Regions from separate parts of the Vibrio sp. KUL70 genome, predicted to be linked through region 1. Evidence: predicted binding sites of a transcription regulator. Region 1 holds the regulator's gene; each other region holds the start of a gene.
The links. Region 1 encodes PurR, which represses purine synthesis genes. Its sites were predicted from a motif close to TNANGNAAACGTTTNCNTNA; they were not measured.
Positions count from the first base shown of each region.

Region 2: folD (bifunctional methylenetetrahydrofolate dehydrogenase/methenyltetrahydrofolate cyclohydrolase FolD) is a predicted target of PurR. The motif match lies at 2,592-2,611, and genes of this name have one in related genera.
Region 3: purL (phosphoribosylformylglycinamidine synthase) is a predicted target of PurR. The motif match lies at 2,275-2,294, and genes of this name have one in related genera.
Region 4: AC6I7V_RS05930 (phosphoribosylaminoimidazolesuccinocarboxamide synthase) is a predicted target of PurR. The motif match lies at 2,904-2,923, and genes of this name have one in related genera.

Region 1 covers NZ_AP045834.1:1,105,785-1,111,119, forward strand. The annotation lists gene AC6I7V_RS05065 (TVP38/TMEM64 family protein) at 1-79, opposite strand, end outside; partial or broken gene AC6I7V_RS05070 (IS1182 family transposase) at 262-1,698, opposite strand; gene AC6I7V_RS05075 (TfoX/Sxy family DNA transformation protein) at 1,816-2,406, opposite strand; cyclic di-GMP riboswitch class I at 2,535-2,619, opposite strand; gene purR (HTH-type transcriptional repressor PurR) at 2,791-3,795, opposite strand; gene torD (molecular chaperone TorD) at 4,117-4,764, opposite strand; gene torR (two-component system response regulator TorR) at 5,021-5,335, shown strand, end outside.
Region 2 covers NZ_AP045834.1:2,197,212-2,202,546, forward strand. The annotation lists gene AC6I7V_RS09605 (curlin subunit CsgB) at 1-34, opposite strand, end outside; gene AC6I7V_RS09610 (curli production assembly/transport protein CsgE) at 381-869, shown strand; gene AC6I7V_RS09615 (curli assembly protein CsgF) at 880-1,290, shown strand; gene AC6I7V_RS09620 (CsgG/HfaB family protein) at 1,307-2,143, shown strand; tRNA gene AC6I7V_RS09625 (tRNA-Arg) at 2,402-2,478, opposite strand; gene folD (bifunctional methylenetetrahydrofolate dehydrogenase/methenyltetrahydrofolate cyclohydrolase FolD) at 2,689-3,549, shown strand; gene AC6I7V_RS09635 (NupC/NupG family nucleoside CNT transporter) at 3,644-4,843, opposite strand; partial or broken gene AC6I7V_RS09640 (LysR family transcriptional regulator) at 5,051-5,335, opposite strand, start outside.
Region 3 covers NZ_AP045834.1:700,051-705,385, forward strand. The annotation lists gene ohrR (transcriptional regulator OhrR) at 39-470, shown strand; gene mltF (membrane-bound lytic murein transglycosylase MltF) at 541-2,139, opposite strand; gene purL (phosphoribosylformylglycinamidine synthase) at 2,447-5,335, shown strand, end outside.
Region 4 covers NZ_AP045834.1:1,307,379-1,312,713, reverse strand. The annotation lists gene AC6I7V_RS05950 (YiaD family glycine zipper/OmpA-like lipoprotein) at 1-517, shown strand, start outside; gene AC6I7V_RS05945 (hypothetical protein) at 580-1,593, shown strand; gene AC6I7V_RS05940 (hypothetical protein) at 1,759-1,947, shown strand; gene AC6I7V_RS05935 (SulA-like leucine-rich domain-containing protein) at 2,367-2,789, shown strand; gene AC6I7V_RS05930 (phosphoribosylaminoimidazolesuccinocarboxamide synthase) at 3,022-4,125, shown strand; gene AC6I7V_RS05925 (transporter) at 4,277-4,654, opposite strand; gene AC6I7V_RS05920 (helicase-related protein) at 4,861-5,335, opposite strand, start outside.

The sequences.
Region 1 (5,335 bases):
TTAAGTACTGGCCAAAGTTGACAGCCAGTATCACTATCGTGGCAACTAAAATTATGCCTAAAATCATTTTCTTACTCATGAGAGTGTCCCTAAATTTTTTGCTTGTAGTTAGTATAGTTAGACAGGAGTAGGAGAGATTAACTTTCAATAGAAAATAAAAAAAGCCACATTGATGTGGCTCAGATTGCTGACGAACCCCACTTTTTGAAGTGGGGTTCTCTTTTTCGAGCGGCCGTAGGCCGCGATCGCGATATTTTTTTATTATGCGAAGTTTGGAAGAGCCCAACACTTAAATTGGCATCTAGACGCCATAATTTGACGTATTTGGGACATATTTAGCCCTATTTTTTGTAAATAGCTCACCACCAAGGCTATCTTCTTGATGTTTTGAGCGGCAGCTGCCAACCAACATTGCATTTGCACTTTCGAGAGCCCGCGGAAGCGGGCATAACGGTGACCATGGTGCTGCTTAGCGTCGGCGAAGCTCCGCTCTACCGTCTCACTTCTTCGCCTATACGTCTTTTTCCATAAGGTGAGAGCCGCATTTGGTTGGCTCTATCCATCGCGTCCGTATAGATATGTCTTGTAATGACTTTCTTTATATTTTTACTTTGCGTACAGTCATCTCTCATTGGACAGAACGCACACTCTTTCGGGTCGGAGTGATACTCACGATACGCATCTCTAGACGTTGTTTTATAGATGAGCTCTTGACCGTTAGGGCAGCGGTAACTGTCTCGCTCTCCATTGTAGATGAAGTGCTTTTTCTTGAACGCATTCTTTGTTCTCGATGGTCTGCGATAACCGAACACGCCTAAGATATTTCGACGCTCTAATGACTCAGCGACTGGCGCAGTGAAGTAGCCCGCGTCGAGTCCAACGGCGATTGGATTAAGGTTAAATTGCTCTAGGGTATAGTCCAGACGCTTCACATAAGGTTGAGAGTCATTGATATTACCTGCTGTGACATGGGTATCTAAGATAATGCCATGCTGTCCATCCACTGTACGGTGGTCGAGATAGAAGAAGCCTTGGGGCTTATTATCTCGAGTCATGAAGCCACTTTCCGGGTCGGTAGTACTCGTTTTGGTGCTCTTAGTTTTAGGCTCAGCGGTACGTGACTTTAGAGGTTTCTTACCCTCTTTCTCTCGGTCTAGCGCGACATCTTCATCGAGCATATCAAGATAAGCACTGGCGCGAACCTTAGTCACTTTGTTCGTGTGCTTATTTTTGTTGGCATTGGCTTTTAGGTGCGTGCTGTCAGTAAATAGTTCTTGGCCTGCGACCAAACCTTTCGCCATTGCCTGCTCTACGATATTGATAAAGATACGCTCAAACACATCGGTACCATTAAAGCGGCGAATACGGTTTTGGCTGAGTGTCGATGCATGGATAACTTTCTCTGTCAGTGACATACGCAGGAACCATCGATAAGCGACATTGACTTCAATCTCTTTCACGAGTTGTCGCTCGCTTTTTTATTCCGAAGAGGTAACCAAGCAGGATGATTTTAAACAGGCGTACAGGGTCAACAGGTGGGCGACCGTTGTCTTTACAGTAGAGGTGAGCGACTTCATTACGGATAAACTCGAAGTCGATGGCTTTATCTATCTTACGAACTAAATGGTTCTGAGGAACGAGCTGTTCCATGGTGACCATTTCGAGTTCATATTGTTGAGGTGAAGGCTCTTGAAGCATAGTGAGATATCCATATTTCGATACCCCTATTAGATCAAAGGTCTAGCTTGAAAGCTAGACCTTTGTCAGCAGTCTGAGCCACATTGATGTGGCTTTTGACAATTAAGTGAGGTGGACTTAATTGATAGAGTTGATAAGCTCATCGCGTCGTTGTTGAGGTATGACCGACCAATGAGTACCGTTGATGGCACCTTCAAGTGCCCAAAGCAGCTCTAAGCTGACACTGGATGAGTGAGACTCTTTTATTGCTTTGTATGCATTAACAGAACCTGACTCATACAAGCTCTCGACGGTATCGATGCCCGCTTTTTTCAACATACGCTCTGTGGCAAGTCGAAGGTTGGGCAAATCTTTTAATCGTGTAGGCTTCGCTGATGATTGGATTTGCTTCTCTTTTTTGGCACAGTCAAGGGACGCTTTTGCCAGTTCGATAATACGTTCTTGAGTCTGCCAGAGATCTTCTGGAAGAGCAAAATACTTAGTAACGACTGGGAATCCGCGTTTTTTGTATACGTAAGGTTCGAAACCCTGTTGTTCAAATTTTGAAGTAGTATTTTTGTCAGCTCGAATGTGTAATTGATTGTTAACGACCAGTGCAAACATCGTGTCGTCGGCAAATAGGCCAAAACCGCCAAACATTGAGCGTGACTTAATCTTTCCAAGTGGCTCAAATAACTTCATTGAGTCCTTGAGTATCGGTTTATCCATATTGTTTATCTCGGTGTATTTGAATTACGCCACCAAATAAGCAGGTCCGAGAGATTAGCAAAATGTCGCAATAAAATTGTCAATAAGCCGTAAATTACTACTAAAGGTAGGAAATACTGCATTTTGCCATCGGTAACCCCGCTACCATACCAATAATGGGTTAGGCCGGAGGCTTTGCGTCTCACCCTTTCAAGTGATTTGCCCTGTGCGTGACTGTATAACGAAGAATAAAGTTTTTTGTTGAATGAGGTTCACACTTGTTATTCCAAAATGTGATCTTAATTCAGTTAATTGTTGTCTTTATATGCAACAAGGTTTTTACTTTGTCAGAATAAAAAAAACGCACCAAGCGGTGCGTTTTATTAGATTTCTCTAAAGTTTACGTTATTTTAACGTTTTAACTGTAGCTCGCTCAATGATCTCTGGATGCATTTCGAACACGCGTTTTTCGTGATCTTTGTCTTTAATGCGTTCCAACAAGATTTCAAATGCGTTTTTGCCGACACGACGCTTTGGCTGGTGAACAGTTGTCAACGGTGGTGAGAAGTACTCTGCCAGCTCAATATTGTCGTAACCAATCACTGAAATGTCTTCTGGGATCTTAATGCCTTGCTGCTGCAGACGGCTCATAAGACCAAGTGCCATAGTATCGTTAAAACAGAATACTGCTGTCGGGCGATTCTCCATTGAAACGATTTTATCTGCCGCGATAACTGCGGTGTCACATTCGAAGTTACCTTCAAGAATTAGATTGTCATCTGTTTGAATGTTTGCTTCTTCAAGAGCACGACGATAACCCGCGATACGCTCTACACATGCCGCTTTATCCAAATGTCCACTTAGACAAGCAATACGATCATGTCCTCGTTCAACCAGGTATTTAGTGGCGAGGTAGCCACCTTCTTCTGAGTTGTCGATGATTTTATCCGCTTGTGAACTCTCTGGGCCCCAGTCCATAACAACTTTTGGAATGTCTGCGTGGCGGTCAAGCATTTCACGCAGTTCTTCAGTCAAGTCAGAACACATTACCAAGATACCGTCTACGCGTTTTTCAGCAAGCATTCGGATGTAGTCGCGTTGCTTTTCGTAGATACCACCTGTGTTACATAGAATCAGCGTGTAGCCTTGACGGTAACAGTAGCTCTCTACACCATCGATCACTTCAGAGAAGAATAGGTTGGTTGATTGAGTCACTAGCATACCGATTGTGCGCGTAGAGTTACATTTCAGGCTACGAGCAACAGCACTTGGTGCATAATTTAGTTCATCGACGGCTTTGTTTACTTTTTCTTGAGTCGCTTCTGCGACGAAACGTGTCTTGTTGATCACGTGAGAAACGGTGGTTGTTGATACGCCGGCTAAGCGAGCGACATCTTTTATAGTTGCCATGGCTTTATCCTATTGATAGCTACTTCCTCAGCAGTACGGAGCAAGTAGCCGTTTAAAGCTACCAGAACAAGAGCTTAGAATATGGAGGGCTCTCTCGGTACTAAAGTGCTAAAAAACAAAAAACCGCTTATGAGAGCGGCTTGTCTTAACACCGAAATGCTCTTAGCTAATTTAAAGCATAGCATTTCGAGAATGTTTCATATTTTATCGTTTGCGGTCACAATTTTAGACTGACTAGAAAATACTCGCAATAAAATTCACCCAGAAATCTGGGTGAGTTGTCACATTCTACCTAAATTGTACCCTTAGTCATCAGTGAATTTATTCACCAGCTAAATATTGTGCGTCAAGTTTACAGAAAGCGACTAGCAATTCTGCAACACATGCGTAAAAACCAAACTCATCAAATTCACGGCATTTTACTGCGAACTGTGGAACCCAACTAAGGAGCTGTTGTTCAACAAACTCGTGTTGTGTAGCGAAAGCCGTTTCTAGATCTTGTTCACTCTCAAGGTCGTTGGAGCGAATAATGATGTTACCTAGGAAATCTAACTCAATGGCTAAGTGGTCAGCAGGCTCTTTTAGATCTTGGTTTACGGCGATGCCGTAAGACGCCATGATGGCTTCCATGTCTTGAGCTGGTTTCGCATTCAGTAGTCCACTTTTGTCTAGATAAATAGAAGCGTACGGCAGAGCACCGTACTTATCCGACTTTAAGAACAGCTCGCAAAAATCGGATGAAAGCTCTAATTGAGCATCTTCACGGTTCTGTAATCGGTTAAGTGCATCTACTAGGTTATTGATTGATGGCTTAAGCGTCTCGTTGTCGCCGAGGCCGGTTAAAAACGAACGAATCTCAACCGAGTGGTATTTCTCCAATTCTTCTTGAGTCAGTTCTTTCGCGAACAGGCTCGATAGCCACCAGTAGATTTCAGCTCGTTGTTCATTGAACGCTTTGGTTTCTTTCATCTCAATAATCCTAATATCGTCTTTCGTAATATCTGCGGTACGAAGGCTTACTAACCCTTGTATTTGCTAACTGCAAAGTCACTCGTTAGTAGTAATGCCTATATTGAATTGCGATGGGGGGTAAATAGCAAGGTTTAAGATTGTCTTGTATCAAAAAAAATTCAGGTTTCTGGCTTTTATCTTACCTACTACTAGAATTGTTACTAGTTATGAATAGAATGGTCACTGAAACTATTAAATAAGAAAAGTGGTGTAGATGAGCTATCACGTATTAGTCGTTGAAGATGATGTGGTAACCCGTAGTAAGCTGGTTGGATATTTCCAGAATGAGGGTTACACAGTAAGCGAAGCAGAAAGCGGCGCTCAAATGAGAAATGTTTTAGAAGAAAATAACGTAGATCTCATTATGCTGGACATCAACTTACCAGGCGAAGATGGATTGATGCTAACTCGCGAATTACGCAGTCAATCAGACATTGGGATTATTTTAGTTACTGGACGCACGGATAGCATCGACAAAATTGTAGGCCTAGAGATGGGCGCAGATGATTATGTTACCAAACCATTTGAA
Region 2 (5,335 bases), 1.1 Mb from region 1:
CGCTTGCAAGAGACGCTATCTTACTTATCATCATGTCTACCTTAAAATATCTAATGTTCACCTGATCAACAAAGAATACATATTAACGACGAGCATATATTTGAGGAAAACTCTCTACTCGCGATGATCTATATATTCCTACTGAACGCTATGTAACTCACTAGCATGAGGGAATAATAGGTTTGCAGATGAATATCATCTATAAACTTAGAGGTAAAAATACTTAATTGCATATGATAAATTTAATTAGTAATTGTTGCGCCTACCTCTACATTAGTTAACTAAATCCTATTAAAAATTAACCCAAAAGTTTATATATGCCACTGTGAGCATCAGTTAGGCTTAATTGTGTTTCGATGAATCATATTTTTATTTCATAAATGGAAGCACATATGACAATGAAACTGTATATCGTTGCGTTGCTGTCTTGCACTGTTAGTGCAGGAGAAAAGAGTCACAGACTTGAAAATGGTGCGCCTTTAGAAAATGGGACAAACTTTGAGGATTCGACAAAAAGCTTGAAGGAACAATTTAACGACTTTAGTGAAGTGAATGGGATAATAGTTGACAGAACAATTACGCGCTTAGGTGATGATTTCTATTTCTTCTTCTCGCAATCGATCAATGAAAATTATCCCAACCTGAAGGAAAATTTGACGGTAAAAGAGAGACCAACAGCATTGTCTGGAAGCATCATAGAGGTTCAGCACTCTAGAAAACCCATCTTCCGCACAGCATTGTCTCCCGGTCGTCGACAAGCAAAAGAGCGAGCTGCTGATGCAACGCGAGTTGTTGGGAATTACATCATAAGATGGCAAGCGGAAAGGCTCTTTCAGGACACTTACGATCTCGATCATGATGAATTTTAAGGAGCCAAGGATGTCGACAATTTTAAGAAAAATCACGCTTATTGCACTGCTAACTTCCCCTACTATTTGCGCGAGCGAATTGGTCTATACGCCCGTAAACCCAAGTTTTGGTGGAAATGCTTTAAATAGCTCTCACCTATTTAACCATGCTAATGCGATCAATGATTTTGAAGACCCAAACGCTAGGGACTTTTTCGGTGAACAAGAATCCGCACTAGATCGCCTAGCATCCAGCTTAGAGTCTCGTTTGATAAGTCAGCTGCTTGCTGATGTGGGGAACGGTAACACTGGACAATTAGAAACGGACGACTTCTTCCTCAATATTGTTGATGATTCTGGATCTTTACTCGTTCAGATAGTGGATAAAGCGACCGGCGAATCAACAGAAATTAGCGTATCGGGACTAAACCCAGACCTCTAATCACAAGGGTTATGTTATGAAATCGATGATTATCGTCTTCCTAACCTTGGTGTTAGGAGGATGCTCTTACTCTATGCAAATCCCAGAGACTTCTGAATCACCTAAGCTGATGCCGAGGGGAACAACGTATGTCGACCTCATTTCGTTGCCACTACCACGCGGTAAAATTTTGGTCTCAGTGTATGATTTTAGAGATCAAACCGGGCAATACAAACCTCAACCCAACAGTAACTTCTCAACAGCGGTGCCACAGGGAGGAACATCACTGCTCACAACGGCACTGATTGATTCACGATGGTTTATCCCACTTGAGCGTGAAGGGCTTCAGAATTTATTAACGGAACGTAAGATCATTCGAGCCGCTCAGAAAAAAGATAAGGTTGTGAATAATCATGGCGCAGACTTGTCGTCTTTGAGCTCTGCAAACATTGTTATTGAAGGCGGGATCGTCGCTTACGATTCGAACATTGTTACCGGTGGCGCAGGTGCAAAGTATTTAGGTATTGGTGGCTCAGGACAATACAGAACGGATCAAGTCACGGTTAACCTAAGAGCAGTTGATGTTCGAACTGGACAGGTTCTTTTGAGCGTAACCACAACCAAAACCATTTCTTCACATGAGATCGGCTTCGGGGCTTTTCGCTTTGTTGACTACAAAGAGTTACTAGAAGTTGAGATGGGCTATAGTCAAAATGAACCCGTGAATATTGCTGTGATGTCAGCAATAGATGCAGCCGTGATCCACTTAATCGTTCAAGGAATGAAACGTGGTATGTGGTCGCCTGGTGACCCTAATGCTATGCAGAACCCAATCATCTCTCGTTATTCTGACGCAAGCACAGACATACTTTAAGTAATACCAATCACAGTAAGTAAGTGATCAAAAATAGCGCAGGAAAAAGGCTTGAGAACAAGGCAGCTTTTCTGCAACAGAGAGTTTCGGTAAGTAGTTATTCTACAATCAAAAATTCTAACGCAGTTATCGAGCGTTTTAACAAGCTAGGGTGAGCAATTATTTACTACGATTGGTATAAACCATATTACTGTTTTATACCGCCCCAAAACGACAAAGGCCTGACAACTTAATAAGCTGTCAGGCCTTTTAAAATAATGGCACGCCCTGTAGGATTCGAACCTACGACCACATCCTTAGAAGGGACGTGCTCTATCCAGCTGAGCTAAGGGCGCGCTACAGGAAAGAATTATACGAATTCGAATCAGTAAAGCAACGGCTTTATCTAACATTCTGATCTAAGTGGGTAAAAAAAGGGCAAAGACATTATAAGTGTTGAAAATTAGAGCAAAGCAAACGTTTGCTTGATGGAAATCAAAAACGTTTTCTGGAATAATGCGCCAAAACATCAGCCACTAACTTGAATATCACTACTAAGGAAATTCATGACTGCTCAAAATATTGATGGAAAGCTAATATCTCAAACCGTTCGTTCTGAAGTTGCTGCACGTGTAAAAGCACGTACTGAAGCAGGCTTGCGAGCTCCGGGCCTAGCGGTAGTTTTAGTGGGTGAAGACCCAGCTTCTCAGGTTTATGTGGGAAGCAAGCGCAAAGCGTGTGAAGAAGTCGGTTTTGTATCAAAGTCTTTTGACTTACCAGCAACAGCAACCGAAGAAGAGCTACTCACTCTAGTTGACCAACTGAACGAAGATCCAGAAATCGACGGTATTCTTGTTCAGTTACCTCTTCCTGCCGGTATCGATAGCACACACGTGCTAGAGCGTATTACGCCAGAAAAAGACGTTGATGGTTTCCACCCATACAATGTCGGCCGTCTGGCACAACGTATCCCTAAGCTACGTTCTTGTACGCCAAAAGGTATCATCACTCTGCTTGATCGCTACAACATCGACCTACGTGGTAAGCACGCGGTTGTTGTCGGCGCATCAAACATCGTGGGTCGCCCTATGACTCTAGAGCTACTTCTAGCGGGTTGTACGACCACGACTTGTCACCGTTTCACCAAAGACTTGGAAGGTCACGTTCGTCAAGCAGACGTTGTTGTGGTTGCGGTAGGTAAACCTAACTTCATTCCGGGAGCGTGGATCAAGAAGGGTGCCGTGGTGGTCGATGTGGGTATCAATCGCCTAGAATCTGGCAAGTTGGTGGGTGACGTGGAATATGATGTCGCAAAAGAGAGCGCAAGCTTTATCACTCCAGTTCCGGGTGGTGTTGGCCCGATGACGGTTGCAAGCCTTATCGAGAACACAATGATCGCTTGCGAGCAGTTCCACTCTCATAAGTAACGGCTTTCTCAAGTCAACATTACTCCAAATAAAGGAAAGCCGCGACAATTCATCCGTCGCGGCTTTTTTGTTAGCTATTCACTTATGGAAAAGGCTATAGCGACAGTGCTACACCTGCAATCGAAGCACTCATCAAGTTCGCTAACACACCTGCACAAATCGCGCGGAAGCCGTACTTAGAGATGAATGAGCGACGCTCTGGTACTAGGCTACCCAAACCACCGATCAGAATCGCCATGGTTGAGATGTTGGCAAAGCCACACAACGCAAAAGTAACGATGGCTTGAGAATGTTCGCTCAACACTTCCTTCGCTTCCATCAGCTGGATGAAGGCTACAAACTCATTCACAACAATCTTGTTACCGATCAGTGAGCCCGCAACAATCGCTTCGTCCCATGGCACACCAATCAGCCATGCAACGGGTGCAAACACATAACCTAGGATAAGCTCGAAGCTTAGGTCCACGCCGAACCAACCTCCAACTGCACCTAGCATGCCGTTCAGCATTGCAATCACACTGACAAAGGCAAGAAGTGTTGCACCCACTGCGACTGCAATACGAAGTCCGGACATAGCCCCATCTGCCATGGCCTCAACTACGTTGGTTGCTCGTGGAATTTCTACATCTGATTCAATGCTCTCTTGAGTCTCATTGGCACTACCTGGAACCAAAATCTTCGCCATCAGTAAGCCTGCAGGCGCAGACATGAATGCCGCTGCGATTAGGTAGTTCAGATCTACGCCCAGAGACGCATAGCCTACTAATGTACCGCCAGCTACCGATGCCAAGCCACAAGTCATTACCGCAAACAGCTGAGAATCAGTCATATGCTTCAGGTAAGGCTTAACCACCAGTGGTGCCTCAATCATGCCAACGAAGATGTTCGCCGTAGCAGAAAGAGACTCCGCTCGGCCTGTACCCAGCAGCTTCTGCAATGCGCCGCCAATTAGGTTGATCACTTTTGGCATGAAACCAATATGGTACAGACCCGAAATCAAAGCTGAGAAGAAGATAATGATACCAAGAACATTGATAGCAAATACAAAACCACTATTGGTTAGGCCACCAAATAGGAAGCCGATACCTTCTTGACCATAATTGATTAAGCTCGACACTGCTCCTGTAACACCATTAAGCACTTCTTTGCCCATAGGCACGTAAAGTACAAGCAGTGCAAAAGAAACTTGTAGTAGGAAAGCAAGAGACACCGTTCTCAGCTGAATATTTTTTCTGTCCGTAGATAGTAACCAAGCGATTACTAAAAGAGTAATGATTCCAATTAGGGATGCCATGTGCGTCAAACCTGAAAAAGTTGTAGTAGGAAAGGCGACGCATTGTATAGAGGAAATCGTTTGCGGCAAGTTGCGGTTGTTACATGGATGTTGGTTCAATAGGCGATTTTAACCCGAAATATCTAACCTATTGAATTAATTGAAACTATATTGATTGTTTTTAATACTTTTTCCATATGGAAATTATATTTTCAAAAACAGCGACAGTTAGCGGTGTAATTCAACACAAGTTTTCAGATTTTGATCCCAATAAGTTGGAGAGCCAATATGCTGTTTAAGAAACTCAATCACGGTCGATAGTTTTTTCGGCATGTTCTTGCGGCTCGGATACACGGCAAAAAATGGCATGATTTGGCTCGCTTTCCATTCCGGCAAGACTTGAATCAATTGCCCACTACGAAACTCCTCTTTGACGAGGTAAGTCGCAAGATAAGCAATTCCCCACCCTGCCACAGCCGCGTCTCTTACCGCCTCTGCGAGATCGACAGAGTA
Region 3 (5,335 bases), 410 kb from region 1:
TAGTGCTCGCACCAATTAAACCAGAAGTAGAGAACGATATGAGTAGTGATGATCAATTATTGTTAGATAATCAGGTGTGTTTTCCGCTGTATAGCGCAGCGAATACTATGGTTCGAGCATATCGCCCGTTATTGGATGCGTTGGATTTAACCTATTCTCAATATTTGGTGATGATGGTGCTTTGGGAGCAAGATGGTGCCAGTGTGAAAGATATTGGCTCACGATTGCATTTAGACTCGGGTACTTTGACGCCACTTTTGAAAAGGCTAGAAGGTAAAGGGTTCGTCGAACGAAGCCGTTGTGAGCACGATGAGCGTGTGCGAGTGCTTAAATTGACAGAGAGTGGAGCAGAACTAAAAACTCAGGCGAGATCTGTTCCTGATGCGATGAAGTGCAAGTTGACCTTGGACTTGGATGAGTTGTTGGCTTTGAAGACTTTGTGCGAAAAGGTATTAGAGAAGCTCGGTTAACTTTTCCTTCAAGACAAACAACAAAAAGCCACACCGATGTGTGGCTTTTTGGTTGAAGGTAAACTGCGTTCTACTCTTCGCTCTGATCTTCGTCGCTCAACTCGTCGGTTGAGGCAGCATTACTGATACTTGACTCTGCTCCTGAGATTGCGAGTGGTGGAATCACGATCAGGTCTTCCATACTCTCTTCCAGTGCTTCCTCAGTGCGTTGGTTTACGTGGCCGATGATACTTTGGTAGTAACGGCGAATATTCTCTACATAGTTTTTGGCTTCGTCACCACGAGCATAACCGTAGCGCGTTTGGCTATAATACTTCTTCTGTCTTAGTAGAGGCAGTCTGTCTTTTACGTCACTCCAAGAGTCCGGATCGCCACCCTGTGCTTTGGTTAATCGACGCGCATCCATCATATGTCCATAGCCAACGTTATAGGAAGCAAGCGCAAACCAGATTTTCTCATGCTGCTTGATTGAGTCAGGGATTCTATTGACGATACGACGCAGGTATTCCACACCACCTTGCACCGACTGTTTTGGATCCAAACGGTTCGTTACACCCACACTCTTCGCCGTCGGAAGGGTTAACATCATCATGCCTCGCACCCCTGTCGGAGATTTCGCAACAGGATTCCAGTGAGACTCTTGGTATGCAAGGGCTGCAATCAAGCGCCAGTCAAACTCCTGTGAGTACTCTTGGAATAGTGGTGACCATTTCGGTAGCTTGCTGTCCAGTGCACGAATAAAAGCGCGAGTATCCACGTAATCGAAACTTCCGATGTGACCGATGTATTTCTCTTCCAGCGTTGCTAGCTCACCAGACTGTTTAAGGTTGCCGAAGAACTCAATCAGCAGCGCATAAAGGCTCTCATCTTCCGATTTTTTTAAGTACCAAGAGATAGGTTGATCTTCCGTTAGCTCGAATGCAAGCGCGAGATCTGGATAGAGGCGCTGTGCCAGCGATAGTTCAATGGAGTCTGCAACGGTAAAGCGCAGTTCGCCCTTAGACACTTGTCTCAAAAGATCATTAATGTCTGCATTGCCAACCGACTCGTAGATAAAGTCTGGGTTAGATTGCTGAAGTTGATTTAGAGTCGGTTCAAAGTGAGATTCTTTAATCACTACAAGGGCAGGGACTAATCTGTCATCGATAGTTGTTAGCTCGCTGCTTTCTTCATTCTGCTCTCTGTTCTGTTGCTCTATGAATTTCGCTTGGCGTTGGTTCTCAAACTCAATCAGTTGTTCTAGATTACGCGGGCGCCATTGACCTTTCTTGTAAACTACTTGTTGGCTTACGTAATAATAAGCTGGCGCAGCACGGTAGCCGCGGGTGTGCTCATTGTTCTGGGCCAAACCTGTTGCGATAAGGTCTATTTCACCTTTTTGTAAGGCAGGGAATAAGCCTGACAAACGGTATGCAGGTTTCATCTCTAATTGTACGCCAAGCTGCTCGGCAAACTCTCGAGCTAATTCATAATCCAAACCAGCAGGGCCGTCTGGGCCGATATAGTAAGAGAGTTGGTTATTGAGAGTTCCGACCCTTAACACGCCGCGCTCTCGGATCTGCTCCAAGTCGCTTTTCGGTTCCGACTCAATTTGGCATCCCGCTAAACCGGTAATGGTGATTGCGACGAGAAGAAGTTTGGATGAAAAAATGCGTGTAAGTGTATGCATCAAAATGAAATCTCAAAAAAGTAACGTCCCTTTATATCAAACCGTTTACTCTCGGCAAAGTGACTTTAGGTAAACAGCAGTAAAAGTGGCCAGAAATGCAGCAAAAGTAACAATTGCCAAGAAACATGAAAAAAATGACGCAAACGGTTGCTTTTTTGGTTACGTCACAAAAACAATTGCTATATAATGCGCCCGCAACAGAGAGGTGGAATCGGCATAAGTTCGAAGAAAACAGTTAGGTTACTCCTAAAACCCACTGAATTTATACCAATATCACCTTAATCAATTGCATAAGAGACCTAAGCACATGAGAATTTTTCGTGGCTCCCCAGCTCTATCTGAATTTCGTGTTAACAAGCTTTTAGAGCTTTGTCGTGAACTTGGCTTACCTGTTACAGGCATCTACGCTGAATTTGCGCACTTTGCCGATCTAACAGCAGACCTAAATGATCAAGAAGTTGAGAAACTAGAAAAACTTCTGACTTATGGCCCGACGATTGAAGAGCATGAACCGCAAGGTCTTCTTCTATTAGCAACTCCTCGCCCTGGCACCATTTCGCCTTGGTCTTCAAAATCGACGGATATCGCAAACAACTGTGGTCTAGATAAGATCGCACGTCTTGAGCGCGGTACCGCTTACTATATCGAATCATCGGTAGAACTTTCTGAGCTACAACTGGTTGAGCTTAAAGCGATCCTGCACGATCGTATGATGGAAGTTATCTTCACTGATTTCGAATCTGCAACGGCACTTTTCCAAGTGGCAGAGCCAGCTCCGGTAGCAGACGTAGACCTGTTAAAAGGCGGTCGCGCTGCGCTTGAGAACGCAAACGTTACCTTAGGCCTTGCACTTGCGGACGATGAAATCGAGTACCTTTACGATGCGTTCGTAAACAAGCTAGATCGTAACCCAACCGACATCGAACTAATGATGTTTGCACAGGCGAACTCAGAGCACTGTCGTCACAAGATCTTCAACGCAGACTGGACTATCGACGGCGTTAAGCAAGAGAAGTCTCTGTTTAAGATGATCAAAAACACATTCGAAACCACGCCAGAAAACGTGCTGTCTGCATACAAAGATAACGCAGCAGTCATGGTAGGTTCAGATGTAGGTCGCTTCTTCCCGAACCCAGAAACTCGCCAGTACGGTTACAACCAAGAGAAAGCGCACATCCTAATGAAGGTGGAAACGCACAACCACCCAACGGCTATCTCTCCTTGGCCGGGCGCTTCTACAGGTTCTGGCGGTGAAATCCGCGACGAAGGCGCGACAGGTATCGGTGGTAAGCCAAAAGCAGGTCTAGTTGGTTTCACAACCTCTAACCTACGTATTCCTGGTTTTGAACAGCCATGGGAAACAGATTTCGGTAAACCGGGTCGCATCGTTAACGCTCTAGACATCATGCTAGAAGGCCCACTTGGTGGCGCGGCGTTCAACAACGAATTTGGTCGCCCAAACCTATTGGGTTACTTCCGTACTTATGAAGAGAAAGTGAACTCTCACGCAGGTGAAGAGGTTCGTGGTTACCACAAGCCAATCATGATTGCTGGTGGTATGGGTAACATCCGTGACGAGCACGTTCAGAAGAAAGAGATCCCGGTAGGTGCGAGCCTAATCGTACTTGGTGGTCCTGCAATGAACATCGGCCTTGGCGGTGGTGCAGCTTCTTCAATGGCATCTGGTCAATCAGCAGAAGACCTAGATTTCGCTTCAGTACAGCGTGAAAACCCAGAAATGGAGCGTCGCTGTCAGGAAGTGATCGATCGTTGTTGGCAGCTTGGCGAACAGAACCCAATCGCATTTATCCACGATGTGGGCGCAGGTGGTATCTCTAACGCACTTCCAGAGCTTGTAGACGATGGCGAACGTGGTGGTATCTTCCAACTGCGCGATGTACCAAATGATGAACCAGGTATGAGCCCACTAGAGATCTGGTGTAACGAATCTCAAGAACGCTACGTAATGGCAGTTGCGCCAGAGAACATGGAAGTATTCGATGCGATCTGTAAGCGTGAACGTGCACCATACGCAGTTGTTGGTATCGCAACAGAAGAGCGTGAACTGAAACTTGAAGATTCACACTTCGAGAATACACCAATCGACATGCCAATGGACGTTCTTCTTGGTAAGACGCCTAAGATGCACCGTGATGCGAAAACGCTTAAAGCGAATAACCCAGCGGTTAACCGTGACGGTATCGAGCTAAACGAAGCAGTGGATCGTGTTCTACGTCTTCCAACGGTTGCAGAAAAAACATTCCTAATCACTATCGGTGACCGCACGGTGACTGGTCTTGTTGCGCGTGACCAAATGGTTGGCCCTTGGCAGGTTCCAGTAGCAAACTGTGCGGTAACCGCAGCAAGCTACGACACTTACCATGGCGAAGCAATGTCGATGGGTGAGCGTACACCAGTTGCTCTACTAGATTTCGGTGCTTCAGCTCGTTTAGCGGTTGGTGAAGCAATCACCAACATCGCTGCGACAAACATTGGTGATATCAAACACATTAAACTGTCTGCGAACTGGATGTCTCCAGCAGGTCACCCGGGCGAAGATGCAGGTCTTTACGAAGCGGTTAAAGCGGTAGGTGAAGAGCTATGTCCAGCTCTTGGCCTAACTATCCCAGTTGGTAAAGACTCAATGTCGATGAAGACGAAGTGGGAAGAGAATGGCGAGCAGAAAGAAGTAACGTCTCCGCTATCTCTAATCATCACTGCATTTGCTCGTGTTGAAGATGTACGTAAGACAATCACACCTCAGCTTCGTACTGACAAAGGTGATACATCATTAGTTCTTATCGACCTAGGTAACGGCCAGAACCGTCTAGGTGCAACAGCACTAGCGCAGGTTTACAAGCAGCTTGGTGACAAGCCAGCAGACGTAGACAACGCAGCACAGCTAAAAGGTTTCTACGAAGGCGTTCAAACTCTTGTCGCGAACGACCAAGTAGTGGCTTACCACGATAAAGGTGATGGCGGTCTATTCGTTACTTTAGCTGAGATGGCATTCGCAGGTCACTGTGGCGTTAAAGCTGACATCGCTAACCTTTACTCTGAAGAGAAGGGCGAAGACGCACTAGCAGCACTATTTAACGAAGAGCTAGGTGCAGTACTTCAGGTTAAAAATGATGACCTAGATTCTGTACTTTCAACGCTAGCAGCGAACGGCCTTGAAGCATGCTCACACGTAATC
Region 4 (5,335 bases), 200 kb from region 1:
AGCAACGGGGGATGACTCTAAAGATCGTCGTAAACGTGCACTCATTGGTGCTGCAGGTGGCGCGGCTGTCGGTGGGGGTATTGGTTACTACTTCGACCAACAAGAAGCGGCATTACGCCAAGAGCTACTTAACTCTGGTGTTCAGGTTGAGCGTGTTGGCGAAAACCAACTGCTACTTCGCCTAGAAAACGGCATCGGTTTTGAATCGGGTTCTTACGCTCTTGAGCCAAGCATCCACAAAACACTGCGCGGTGTGGCCCGTATTCTGGTTGAGTACCCTGACACAAGCCTAGTGATCGATGGTCACACAGATAGTACTGGTAGCGAATCTACCAACCAAATCCTATCTGAGCGTCGTGCTGAATCTGTGCGTGCATTCTTGATCTCTCAAGATGTCGCAGCAGGCCGTGCTATTGCTCGTGGTAACGGTGAACGCTACCCAATCTGTGACAATGGCACATCACAAGGTCGAGCATGTAACCGTCGCGTAGAAATACAAATTCTACCGTTGAAATAATCTCGATTAAGCCCAGCCAATCGCTGGGCTTTTTTATAGGAACTACCAAGAAAGATGGATCTATGTTGCACAAGGTCATTTTAATTCCCCTACTTTTTTGTCTTCTTAGCGCCCAATCATTTGCAGAGATAACAAAGCAAGAACTGACTCAGCTTCAAGAGAAGGCTAATCAAGGCAACTCAGAAGACGAGTTTCGTCTGGCACAGATCTACTTGAATGAGCCGAGCATCAAAAACGAAGAAGAGGCTTTTTATTGGTTTTCTCAAGCTGCAGAACAAGGTCACCAGCAAGCTCAACTGCAAACTGCTGATATGCTGCTCACGGGGCTTGGAACTCATAAGGATATTAACGCTGCTGCCCTTTGGTATACGCAACTTGCTATAGAAGGCAATCATCAAGCGGCATTCAACTTGGGCGAGCTTTATGAACAAAAACCCGAGTCATTTGATGGACTTGACCAAGCCGGGTTGTGGTATCGTCTGGCAAGCTCTCAACTGCCTCAAGCTCAGCAAGCTTATGAACGAGTACTCCAAGCACAATTTAATCAGCGACGCTCACAACAAGTTTCATCATTTAAAGCACTAGATGAGCAATATAGTGAGCAGGCCACGACACAACCAACTCATTCATCTCCCGTAAATGTGTCGTCGACTAGCCAACAAAGCCAAGCTTCTCAAAATCTGACCATTGGTTTCGCTATTGTAATTACCTTGCTGCTTGGCTTAACAGGCTTTCTCATCGCTAAGTTGCGTCAAGGTGACAGTACAAAAACTGAAGACATCAGTCGAGAGCAAATCAAGCTCAAAGATATTCAGCTTAAACAACAAAAGCACCAAATCGCCACACTCTACAAAGAGCTGAAGAAACGACAAGGCAGTAAGAGTCACCACAACCTTCAGCTTGCCTGTGCTGTGTTCGGATACAATGTTTCGGCGATCCCTGAACAAAAGCAGATCAAACTTCGCTACAAGCAACTCTCTAAAATTTATCACCCTGATGGCCAAGGAAGTGATGAAGAGATGAAAAGGTTGAATGCAGCCCTGAAAACAATTTTACAAAATGTTACCAAAACGTAACAAATAAAATCTTTCAGGGATGACTTAGTGCACGGAAACCCATTTCTATTGGTGTCGCAAACGATCTCCCTCTCAAAAACAGGTAACAAACAATTAACTTATTAGTACTACTTGTGTCATAATTCACGCCGAAAATACACCTGACGATACAGGTGAGGAGAGGATATGTTCACAATTGAAGGCGTATGTGATTGGTGTAAAAAGCCAAGCCTAGTAAAAAAACATGACTACCTTGATGGTAAGTCTCATAGTTCATGCGAAAAGTGCAATGACATTGCAACCATGGACGTTCGCCAGTTCAATATCGGCGAAATGGAAATGAGAGCAAAACTCTCCGAGGCAACGAGAAGATAGTAGTCTCAACACGGAAGTAAAAAAGCGCCATCAAGGCGCTTTTTTGATCCTGCTCACTTACCGCATCTACCATCCCTATTCGATACACCATTACCTCCCTTTCGCCTTTGTCCTTAAGCCCTCTTTAGCTTCTAAAGAGACCTTCTATCCAAACAAGTCACCTCAGTGCCTATACAGTACTTTTATCAAACCACTGTATAAACCTGTATAGAAAAGGTGCTATGGATCTCAAACCTTCTTAATCATGAGAAATTTTGATATTTCAGTCGAATTTAAAAACACAATCTAAAACAATAGCTTAATATAAACCTCGAGTCAGATTTCGAGGTTTTGTTCAATATTCCCTCAAAAAATTGCTTGATCTTATGCACCACTAAAACTACTGTATACACATACAGCATGTATATAAGGACAGCAAAATGATTCAAGCTCACGTAAAAGCACAACACTCTAGCCCGCTAGTTCAATGCGCATTTTCTTCAGCATCACACCTGCCGCAAAGCTCTAATCAATATCGCCACCAAGCAAACTTGCTAGCGCGTATGGCTTTGCTGTCCAATCAAGAACAGTGGTTACTGTTTACTGCTCAAACCCCTCGCCCATCAGCAAAAGAACTCTCTCAGTTCAACATTTGCTGTGAGCGCATCATTCACATGAAACCTTCTCGCCAAATGAGCGAAATGGAGACTGTAGAGAAAGCGATTCGCTCTCGAAACGCGAGTGCCATTATCGCAAGCAACCAAATCGATTCATTTGGTCAACAGTATTTACGTGAGCTTGCGATCCAATACCAATGTGAAGTCTTCTTTGTCGAGCACAACACAACGCATCATGTCCACTAATCAAACACTGTCCGCCCTGCTCTTTACTGTTGAAACCACTGACAGCATTGAGCAGTTTTTTTTGCAATTAATTCAGTGCTAGGAAAGTGCAGATAAAAAAGAGATTTCAAAGAAAAAGGCAAACGTTTGCTTTTTCTCTGGAAGCTGAATTTAGATTGGGTATAATGCCCACCTAATCGAGTGTGTTATGCACTTCTCTGTACGACGTTTGATAAAAGATAGGAATGTCTAAATGAGCCTCGCTGATCAAGTTCTAGCCGTAAATGATGATCTACCCATCCGTACTGATAAACCTGTCCACAGTGGCAAAGTTCGTTCAGTTTACTGGTTAACCGAAGAAGATAGTCAAAGACTAATCAAAGAGAAAGGCTACGATGTCGCGCCTGATGCGCCGTTAGCCATTATGGTAATTAGTGACCGTATCTCTGCATTTGACTGTATTTGGCATGGCGAAGGTGGCTTGAAAGGTGTTCCTGGTAAAGGTGCCGCGCTCAACGCTATCTCTAATCACTGGTTTAAGCTGTTTAAAGACAACGGACTGGCTGATAGCCACATTCTAGATATCCCTCACCCATTCGTTTGGATCGTACAAAAAGCACGCCCTGTTATGATTGAAGCGATTTGTCGCCAATACATTACCGGTTCAATGTGGCGCGCATACGCTAATGGCGAACGTGAATTCTGTGGCATCGAAATGCCAGAAGGCTTAGAGAAAGATAAGAAGCTTCCTGAGCTACTGATCACGCCATCGACCAAGGGTATTCTTAAAGGCATTCCTGGCGTACCAGAAGCAGATGATGTCAACATCACTCGTCAGAACATCGAGCAGAACTTCGCTGCGTTTAACTTCACTAAAGAGAGCGATATTGCTCACTACGAGAAGCTACTCAAAGAAGGCTTTAGCGTGATTCGCGAAGCATTGAGCAAGGTTGATCAGACCTTCGTTGATACCAAGTTTGAGTTTGGTTACGTCAATGATGCTCAGGGCAATGAAAAGCTTATTTACATGGATGAAGTTGGCACGCCAGATTCATCACGTATTTGGGATACTCAAGAGTACAACAAAGGCAACATCGTAGAGAACTCGAAAGAAGGCTTCCGCCAGTTCTTGTTAAACCACTTCCCAGATGCTGATATTCTACTTAACAAAGAGCGTATGCCTGAACGCGAAGCATTAGCACGTGATAACGAACTGCCGCTTGATGCCTTAATGTCCCTGTCTCGCACCTACCTTGATATTGCTGAAAAGATCACAGGCAGTAAGATTGAACTGAGCGAGAATCCAAAACAAGAGATCGTCGACATCCTACGCGCTGAGTACGACCTAATCGACTAACATTCATTTTTATCAATAAGGTTTGTTACTCAAAGGGCCACTTACCACTTTATTAATCAAATAAATGAATTAATGAAGTAGATAAGCGGCCCTTTATCAGCATTAGACTTAATTCGTCATCGAATTCCGCGTTGAGATAACGCCTTGCTATCTATAACTTGATTGTGAACTCTTCAGCCGAATTTCCGGTGATCACCAAGTGGCTTCGTGATTCAATGTACTCGATCTGTTCATCTTCCAACGAATATGGCATTACAACTTTCAGTTCGTTGATACCTTCCAACTTTGCCAATTTAAGTAACACTACGATATTTGATTCGTCACTCTTCCTCGTAGAGAGTGATTTGAGTGCCTTTTCCCATAAACGATCTTCCGGAGTCGATAGATCTTTAATGCTATCTTTCCATACTGTACCGAACACAGGGGCAAATGTGGTGAGTGCTTCTAGAAAAGTCCATTTTTTATCGCATGACGCGCCAAGAAAGTTTGTGTAATCAAATTCTACACAGGTCTCTTTTTGTTTATCCATGATGTCCCCCGACACATTGGCAACACAATATACTTTTAATATCCACCAACTCTTTCTATATAGCAATAGGATATAGAAGAATGGTCTTTTATGACCTTTTGATTGGTTAAAATGGCATATAAAAATCAATTTTGTAACAAAAGACGAACTGAAAACTCATATATGCGCCTATTTGATTAATATTTTACAAATTGAAGTAATTCCTCTTATTTCACATCCACAATACGACTTGCTTTCTTATATTGAATGCGCCAACCAGACCAAACTGGTAGCTCCCAACGCTTAGGTGGTGTTTTACGTCCACCGCTCGAGTAATGAACATACACAAGCTTTCTTTGAGGAAGGTATTCAACATCGATATGAAGATCGGCCAATGATAAATGGAAAGGGTATTTTTCTGCAAACTCCTCATATTCCCAATAAGGAATACCGGCAAACGGGATATCTTCTGCGTTGAACATCTCTAATTCATCCACTTGGCTTACACCCAACTCTTCTAACTGCGCAGCAAACCAATCAACAAAGTTGAGCTTTTCAATTTCTTGTGAGTGTTCGTGACTTTCACTCAACCCCATTCGCACATAAAGCTGCCAATGTTTGATCTCCTGAGTTCTCTGCTTCGCGAATCCTCGCAAATACTGCTCGCTTACAACCATATCGATGACAGGCTTAAGTGAGAGT